Regions from separate parts of the Cytobacillus pseudoceanisediminis genome, predicted to be linked through region 2. Evidence: a T-box and tRNA genes for the amino acid it is inferred to sense, from the RefSeq annotation. Region 2 holds a T-box; the other holds one or more tRNA genes.
The links. A T-box is a leader RNA that pairs with one kind of tRNA and senses whether it is charged. The one in region 2 lies ahead of thrS (threonine--tRNA ligase), so its partner is inferred to be a tRNA-Thr.

Region 1 (3,883 bases), 450 kb from region 2:
GCGAGTGATAAGATCCGTAGTCAAGAGGGAAACAGCCCAGACCACCAGCTAAGGTCCCAAAGTATACGTTAAGTGGAAAAGGATGTGGAGTTGCTTAGACAACCAGGATGTTGGCTTAGAAGCAGCCACCATTTAAAGAGTGCGTAATAGCTCACTGGTCGAGTGACTCCGCGCCGAAAATGTACCGGGGCTAAACGTATCACCGAAGCTGTGGATTGACATCTTACGATGTCAGTGGTAGGAGAGCGTTCTAAGGGCGTTGAAGCCAGACCGCAAGGACTGGTGGAGCGCTTAGAAGTGAGAATGCCGGTATGAGTAGCGAAAGATGGGTGAGAATCCCATCCACCGAATGCCTAAGGTTTCCTGAGGAAGGCTCGTCCGCTCAGGGTTAGTCGGGACCTAAGCCGAGGCTGAAAAGCGTAGGCGATGGACAACAGGTTGATATTCCTGTACCACCTCTTTACCGTTTGAGCAATGGGGGGACGCAGGAGGATAGGGTAAGCACGCTGCTGGATTAGCGTGTCCAAGCAGTTAGGCCGGTAACGAGGCAAATCCCGTTACCACACAGGCTGAGCTGTGACGGCGAGGGAAATTTAGTACCGAAGTTCCTGATTCCACACTGCCAAGAAAAGCCTCTAGCGAGGGAAAAGGTGCCCGTACCGCAAACCGACACAGGTAGGCGAGGAGAGAATCCTAAGGTGAGCGAGAGAACTCTCGTTAAGGAACTCGGCAAAATGACCCCGTAACTTCGGGAGAAGGGGTGCTCATTAGGGTGAATAGCCCTGATGAGCCGCAGTGAATAGGCCCAGGCGACTGTTTAGCAAAAACACAGGTCTCTGCGAAGCCGCAAGGCGAAGTATAGGGGCTGACGCCTGCCCGGTGCTGGAAGGTTAAGAGGAGAGGTTAGCGCAAGCGAAGCTTTGAATCGAAGCCCCAGTAAACGGCGGCCGTAACTATAACGGTCCTAAGGTAGCGAAATTCCTTGTCGGGTAAGTTCCGACCCGCACGAAAGGCGTAACGATCTGGGCACTGTCTCAACGAGAGACTCGGTGAAATTATAGTACCTGTGAAGATGCAGGTTACCCGCGACAGGACGGAAAGACCCCGTGGAGCTTTACTGTAGCCTGATATTGAATTTTGGTACAGCTTGTACAGGATAGGTAGGAGCCTGAGAAGCCGGAGCGCCAGCTTCGGTGGAGGCGTCGGTGGGATACTACCCTGGCTGTATTGAAATTCTAACCCGCGCCCCTTATCGGGGCGGGAGACAGTGTCAGGTGGGCAGTTTGACTGGGGCGGTCGCCTCCTAAAAAGTAACGGAGGCGCCCAAAGGTTCCCTCAGAATGGTTGGAAATCATTCGCAGAGTGTAAAGGCACAAGGGAGCTTGACTGCGAGACCTACAAGTCGAGCAGGGACGAAAGTCGGGCTTAGTGATCCGGTGGTTCCGCATGGAAGGGCCATCGCTCAACGGATAAAAGCTACCCCGGGGATAACAGGCTTATCTCCCCCAAGAGTCCACATCGACGGGGAGGTTTGGCACCTCGATGTCGGCTCATCGCATCCTGGGGCTGTAGTCGGTCCCAAGGGTTGGGCTGTTCGCCCATTAAAGCGGTACGCGAGCTGGGTTCAGAACGTCGTGAGACAGTTCGGTCCCTATCCGTCGTGGGCGCAGGAAATTTGAGAGGAGCTGTCCTTAGTACGAGAGGACCGGGATGGACGCACCGCTGGTGTACCAGTTGTCTTGCCAAAGGCATCGCTGGGTAGCTATGTGCGGAAGGGATAAGTGCTGAAAGCATCTAAGCATGAAGCCCCCTCGAGATGAGATTTCCCATAGCGTCAAGCTAGTAAGATCCCTGAAAGATGATCAGGTTGATAGGTCAGAGGTGGAAGCGTGGCGACATGTGGAGCTGACTGATACTAATCGATCGAGGACTTAACCAAAACGAAAAGCGGAGGCGACTGTTCAACTTTGAGAGACGTTGGAGAGCCGGCCATTCAAATCCTGGTTTTGGGATTTGGAGGGACGGATCGAAACGGCCGAGAGGTTAGGAGCCGAAGCTAGACAAGTCATTGGTGAATACTCGGCAAATGCTTCTTCATACATTATCTAGTTTTGAGGGAACGAAAAAATGAAATTTCCTCTTGAAAAAAACATTAAAAGAAAGTATAATCATACTTGTCTTTTGAAAATAGTCTGGTGGCGATGGCGAGAAGGTCACACCCGTTCCCATACCGAACACGGAAGTTAAGCTTCTCAGCGCCGATGGTAGTTAGGGGCTGTCCCCTTGTGAGAGTAGGACGCTGCCGGGCTGTTTACAAATACCACTTTTCCGCAGTAGCTCAGTGGTAGAGCATTCGGCTGTTAACCGAACGGTCGCAGGTTCGAATCCTGCCTGCGGAGCCATTTCCATAAAGCCCTTTTGGGAATTATGAGCTGTTGCTTCCATAGCTCAGCAGGTAGAGCACTTCCATGGTAAGGAAGAGGTCACCGGTTCGAGCCCGGTTGGAAGCTCTTTTAATGTAGACAACTAGAGTACTAGGCCCCTTGGTCAAGCGGTTAAGACACCGCCCTTTCACGGCGGTAACACGGGTTCGAATCCCGTAGGGGTCACCATAATGGAGGATTAGCTCAGCTGGGAGAGCATCTGCCTTACAAGCAGAGGGTCGGCGGTTCGATCCCGTCATCCTCCACCATATTTGCCGGTGTAGCTCAATTGGTAGAGCAACTGACTTGTAATCAGTAGGTTGGGGGTTCAAGTCCTCTCGCCGGCACCATCTTTTTTATAGATGGAGGGGTAGCGAAGTGGCTAAACGCGGCGGACTGTAAATCCGCTCCTTCGGGTTCGGCAGTTCGAATCTGCCCCCCTCCACCATTTATTTTTAATAAAAACACAAAAAACTGGACAAGCTATGAATGTCCTTTTTATTTTGTAATTATTGGGCTATAGCCAAGCGGTAAGGCACCGGACTTTGACTCCGTCACTCGCAGGTTCGAATCCTGCTAGCCCAGCCATTTTTGAGCCATTAGCTCAGTCGGTAGAGGATTTTAAAAGATTGCAGCATCGAAGCGTTACATCCTGAATGGCAAGCTTTTAAAATCTGCGACAAAGACCGCAGGGCTTTGAAGCACATCTGCAAATGAAGTTTAGGCATCAGAATTATATTTCGAGCCATTAGCTCAGTCGGTAGAGCATCTGACTTTTAATCAGAGGGTCGAAGGTTCGAGTCCTTCATGGCTCACTTTATAGAAAAACACAGACCTTGGGAATCGAGTCCTGAAGGTCTTACTTGTGAATATAAATATGTTTGCGGAAGTAGTTCAGTGGTAGAACATCACCTTGCCAAGGTGGGGGTCGCGGGTTCGAATCCCGTCTTCCGCTCCAAATAAATGGGGCCTTAGCTCAGCTGGGAGAGCGCCTGCTTTGCACGCAGGAGGTCAGCGGTTCGATCCCGCTAGGCTCCACCATCATACATAATACGACATTCCTTAAACCAGCATGGTTTAGGGATTTTTTATTTTATTTCACAAAACAATAAGTGGCAAAACTTAGAAAGTTACTATGGTATTTTTAGAAGCTTCTTTTTCCGGCAGCCGCATATATATACACGATTTTGTCGAGTTGAGTCATGTGTTTGAAAGCGGTTAAAATATGAGTATGAAGGGAAAGGGAGGACTTTACTATGAAAAGACAGAAATTATCGATAATTGGAATGCCAATGGATCTTGGCCAGATGAGACGCGGTGTGGACATGGGGCCAAGTGCGATCCGATATGCCGGTGTGAATGAGCGATTAAAGTGTTTATTCGAAGAAATCCATGACCAGGGCGATATTGCCATCGGCCGTCCGGAAGTTCAAATCGATCCAAAATCAAATCTTAGAAAC
Region 2 (3,883 bases):
TTTGGACTGATAAGCAGTTTAGTGTTTATATTAATTGTTTATACATTAGTATCTGTATTTGGCGATGTAGGAAAAGCCATGGCGATTGTCTTGCTGGTGCTTCAGATTGCAGGTGCTGGCGGAACCTATCCGACCGCCTTGCTTCCTGAATTTTTCCAAACCATCCACCCCTTCCTGCCCTTCTCTTATGCCATTGATTTAATGAGAGAAGCTGTTGGAGGCATTGTTTGGGAAAGAGTTTACAGAGACCTTCTGGTCCTGACGCTATTCGGTTTCATTGCACTATTAATTGGAACCTTCCTGAAAGAGCCATTAAGCAGAAAAACAAAAGCGCTAATGAAAAAATCAAAGGAATCGGGGTTGTTTCATTAGGATTTAAAAGTTTTATTAACCCTCTTGACCTTTTCCAAAATGTGTAATAAAATCAGTAAAAATATAAATATGAGCTATGATAAGGATACGAATCTTTCTTTGTTTTCTTTCCAGAGATCAGGGCCATTTGGCTGCAAGCCCTGAAGAAAAGGGAATGATTTACCGCCTTGGAGCTATTATGGGGAATTGATCTATACCAGAGTATCCATAATCGGGGAATCCGTTATCTTTTTGAGCATAAAGCAGTCTTTCGGCATGCTTTATGGAATTAGGGTGGAACCACGGCCGCACTCGTCCCTTTTGCTGGGATGAGTGCGGCTTTTTATTTTAATTAAAACTATATAATTAGCGTTGATAAGGACATGAATCATTCTTTATTTTCTTTCCAGAGATCAGGGTCACCGGCTGCAAGCCCTGAAGAAAAGGGAATGATTTACCGCCTTGGAGCTATTATGGGGAAATGATCTATATCAGAGTATCCATAATCGGGGAATCCGTTATCTTTTTGAGCATAAAGCAGTCTTTCGGCATGCTTTATGGAATTAGGGTGGAACCACGGCCGCACTCGTCCCTTTTGCTGGGATGAGTGCGGCTTTTTATTTTAATTAAAACTATATAATTAGCGTTGATAAGGACATGAATCATTCTTTATTTTCTTTCCAGAGATCAGGGTCACCGGCTGCAAGCCCTGAAGAAAAGGGAATGATTTACCGCCTTGGAGCTATTATGGGGAAATGATCTATATCAGAGTATCCATAATCGGGGAATCCGTTATCTTTTTGAGCATAAAACAGTCTTTCGATTGCTTTATGGAATTAGGGTGGCACCACGACCACACTCGTCCCTATGTTTGGGAGGAGTGTGGTCTTTTTTTATAACTAAAAATCAGGAGGAATTGAAATGGAAGCAGAAAAAATAAATCATAGAAAGTTAGGTCAAGAGCTGGAGCTTTTCACATCCATGGAGGAAGCCCCAGGAATGCCTTTTTCCTGCCAAATGGAATGGTGATGCGAAATGAACTTGAAAGTTATTGGAGACGAAAACACCAGCGGGCAGGCTATCAGGAAATTAAGACACCGATTATGATGAAACAGGAACTTTGGGAACAATCCGGCCATTGGAATCATTATCATGAAAATATGTATTTCTCAAATGTGGATGAGCAAAATTATGCGATAAAGCCCATGAACTGCCCGGGTGCGATATTGGTTTTCAATAGCAAACGGAGAAGCTACCGGGAATTGCCTCTCCGCTATGCGGAGCTGGGATTAGTCCACAGACACGAACTCTCGGGTTCTTTGAATGGACTGTTAAGAGTCCGGTCGTTCACTCAAGATGACGCCCATTTATTTGTGATGGCTGATCAGATTGAGGCCGAGATTGATAAAATACTTGTCCTAATTGATGAGTTCTACTCCCATTTCGGTTTTGACTATAAAGTTGAACTTTCAACACGCCCGGAGGAATACATGGGATCACAAGAAATGTGGGAACGTGCTGAAGGAGCTTTGGAATCTGTTTTGAAAAACAAAGGAGTAAACTATCAGATTAATCCTGGTGATGGGGCGTTTTACGGGCCGAAAATTGACTTTCATATATTGGATTCGCTCGGCAGAAGCTGGCAATGCGGTACTGTCCAGCTGGATTTTCAAATGCCGCAAAAGTTTAATTGTGCATATGTTGGTGAAGATAACAAACTTCACCTTCCCATTATGATTCACAGGGCAATTTTTGGTTCAGTTGAACGTTTCATGGCTATTCTAATTGAACATTTTGCAGGCGATTTCCCACTGTGGCTGTCACCCGTTCAAGCAAAGATCATTCCAATCTCTGACTCGCATGCTGAATATGCAGACTATGTGAAATCACAATTGGAAGAAGCAGGCATCCGTGCTGAAGCCGACTTTAGAACAGAGAAAATGGGACTCAAGATCAGGGAAGCCGCAAAACAGAAAGTTCCCTACATGCTGGTGATTGGTGATAAAGAAATGGAGCAGCAATCCCTGTCACTGAGAAAACGTAAAGAGGGAAATATCGGTGTGATGAGCATTGAGGAAGTAATTGAGCGGTTTATTAATGAAACAAACGGCGGCAGATAAATCTTTCAAGCTCAGAAGGAATTTATTCCTTTTGGGCTTTCCTCTTTACAAATAATCTATCTCTCCGAATTTTCTCCAGTTAACAATATCTTAATTTTCAAAATAATGTTATTATTTAAATGTAATAATTTTACACTTAGGGGAGGATTATTTTGAAAACCACTGCAATTGAGAAAGCCATTATTAATGAGACAACAATCAATTCACCACTCAATCTGGTATGGCTCGCTTGGACAATCTCTGATAGGGTATCTGAATGGTTTGCACCTGAAGCGAAAGTAGAAGCTAAGGAAGGCGGAGCTTATGAGCTTTATTTTATTCCCGGAAATAGTACGGGCATGAATACGAAGGGATGTAAAATTACTAAGCTTATTACTGAAAATGAGCTTGAGTTCACATGGAAAGGCCCAGACCAATTTGAGGATTTAATGAATAATGAGGATGAATTAACAACTGTTCATGTAAGTTTCCAGGCAATCCATGAAAATTCATCAAAGGTGATTGTTGAACATAGAGGATTTAAGAATCATGAAGATTGGATTGAAGCAATAAACTGGCATCAAATGGCCTGGTCAGGTGTACTGGACAGTTTAAAATCAGCTCTTGAAAAGGGCGAAGGAAACCTCTGCTGCCAGCCTTGAAAGCAAATACCTGCGGACACTCTTTTTAAAACCGCAGCCAATTTTCTTCCAATTAATCCCTCTTCGGTATCTTTACTTACATATGTATGTTACAATGAAAGGTGAATCAAACCCTTAGGGTCAACTTGACTTTTCTTAGTCACCCCTTCGAAAGGGGGATAAAATTGGAGAAAATAAGCGTATTCCTGGATGATTATCGGAAAGCGCCTGATGGTCATGTATTAGTTGAGACCATTGATGAGTGTATCCATTTGCTTCAGACCTTTGAAATTGACCACTTGTCTTTAGACCATGATTTAGTAAGTAAATCGAGAAATGGTCTTATGCTCGTTCATTTAATGGTTCAAAAACAGTTATTTGCGGATCGCATAACTGTTCACTCTGCCAATTCCGCAGGCGGGAAAGCTATGTATCATTATTTAAAACAAGCACAGCAGGATTTTGAAATGCCCACTGATATTAAAGTAATCTTAAGGCCACTGCCCCTAAACTTCATTCCGCCAAATCATCTGCAAAAATAGTAGAATTCACCATACCTATTCCCCTTGATCACAGGATATATATATGTCACCAGTATATGGGAAGCAGAGTTTATTAACTGCTTCCTTTTTTCATGACTTTAAAAATGATATGAATAACTGGAACCAGGCAAAAATAAATCCGCTTCTCCATATAGAGGAGCGGATTTAGCTTTAAGATTTTACTCCTATACGTTCAAATATGCCCAGGCATATTGTGCATATAGCTCTGCGCCTGTCGATAAGGCGTCTT

Region 1: it has a tRNA-Thr gene. The T-box ahead of thrS (threonine--tRNA ligase) is inferred to sense a tRNA for this amino acid. The anticodon was not compared.

The regions. Positions count from the first base shown of each region.
Region 1 is NZ_CP097349.1:3,973,266-3,977,148, reverse strand. Features, by position in the region: rRNA gene M5V91_RS21480 (23S ribosomal RNA) at 1-1,939, shown strand, start outside; rRNA gene rrf (5S ribosomal RNA) at 2,192-2,308, shown strand; tRNA gene M5V91_RS21470 (tRNA-Asn) at 2,328-2,402, shown strand; tRNA gene M5V91_RS21465 (tRNA-Thr) at 2,438-2,510, shown strand; tRNA gene M5V91_RS21460 (tRNA-Glu) at 2,538-2,612, shown strand; tRNA gene M5V91_RS21455 (tRNA-Val) at 2,617-2,692, shown strand; tRNA gene M5V91_RS21450 (tRNA-Thr) at 2,698-2,773, shown strand; tRNA gene M5V91_RS21445 (tRNA-Tyr) at 2,788-2,871, shown strand; tRNA gene M5V91_RS21440 (tRNA-Gln) at 2,937-3,011, shown strand; tRNA gene M5V91_RS21435 (tRNA-Lys) at 3,166-3,238, shown strand; tRNA gene M5V91_RS21430 (tRNA-Gly) at 3,307-3,381, shown strand; tRNA gene M5V91_RS21425 (tRNA-Ala) at 3,389-3,464, shown strand; gene rocF (arginase) at 3,680-3,883, shown strand, end outside.
Region 2 is NZ_CP097349.1:3,526,596-3,530,478, forward strand. Features, by position in the region: gene M5V91_RS18975 (YhgE/Pip domain-containing protein) at 1-372, shown strand, start outside; T-box leader at 440-674, shown strand; T-box leader at 715-948, shown strand; T-box leader at 989-1,221, shown strand; partial or broken gene thrS (threonine--tRNA ligase) at 1,273-2,471, shown strand; gene M5V91_RS18985 (SRPBCC family protein) at 2,624-3,112, shown strand; gene M5V91_RS18990 (cyclic-phosphate processing receiver domain-containing protein) at 3,277-3,633, shown strand; gene M5V91_RS18995 (M20 family metallopeptidase) at 3,819-3,883, opposite strand, start outside.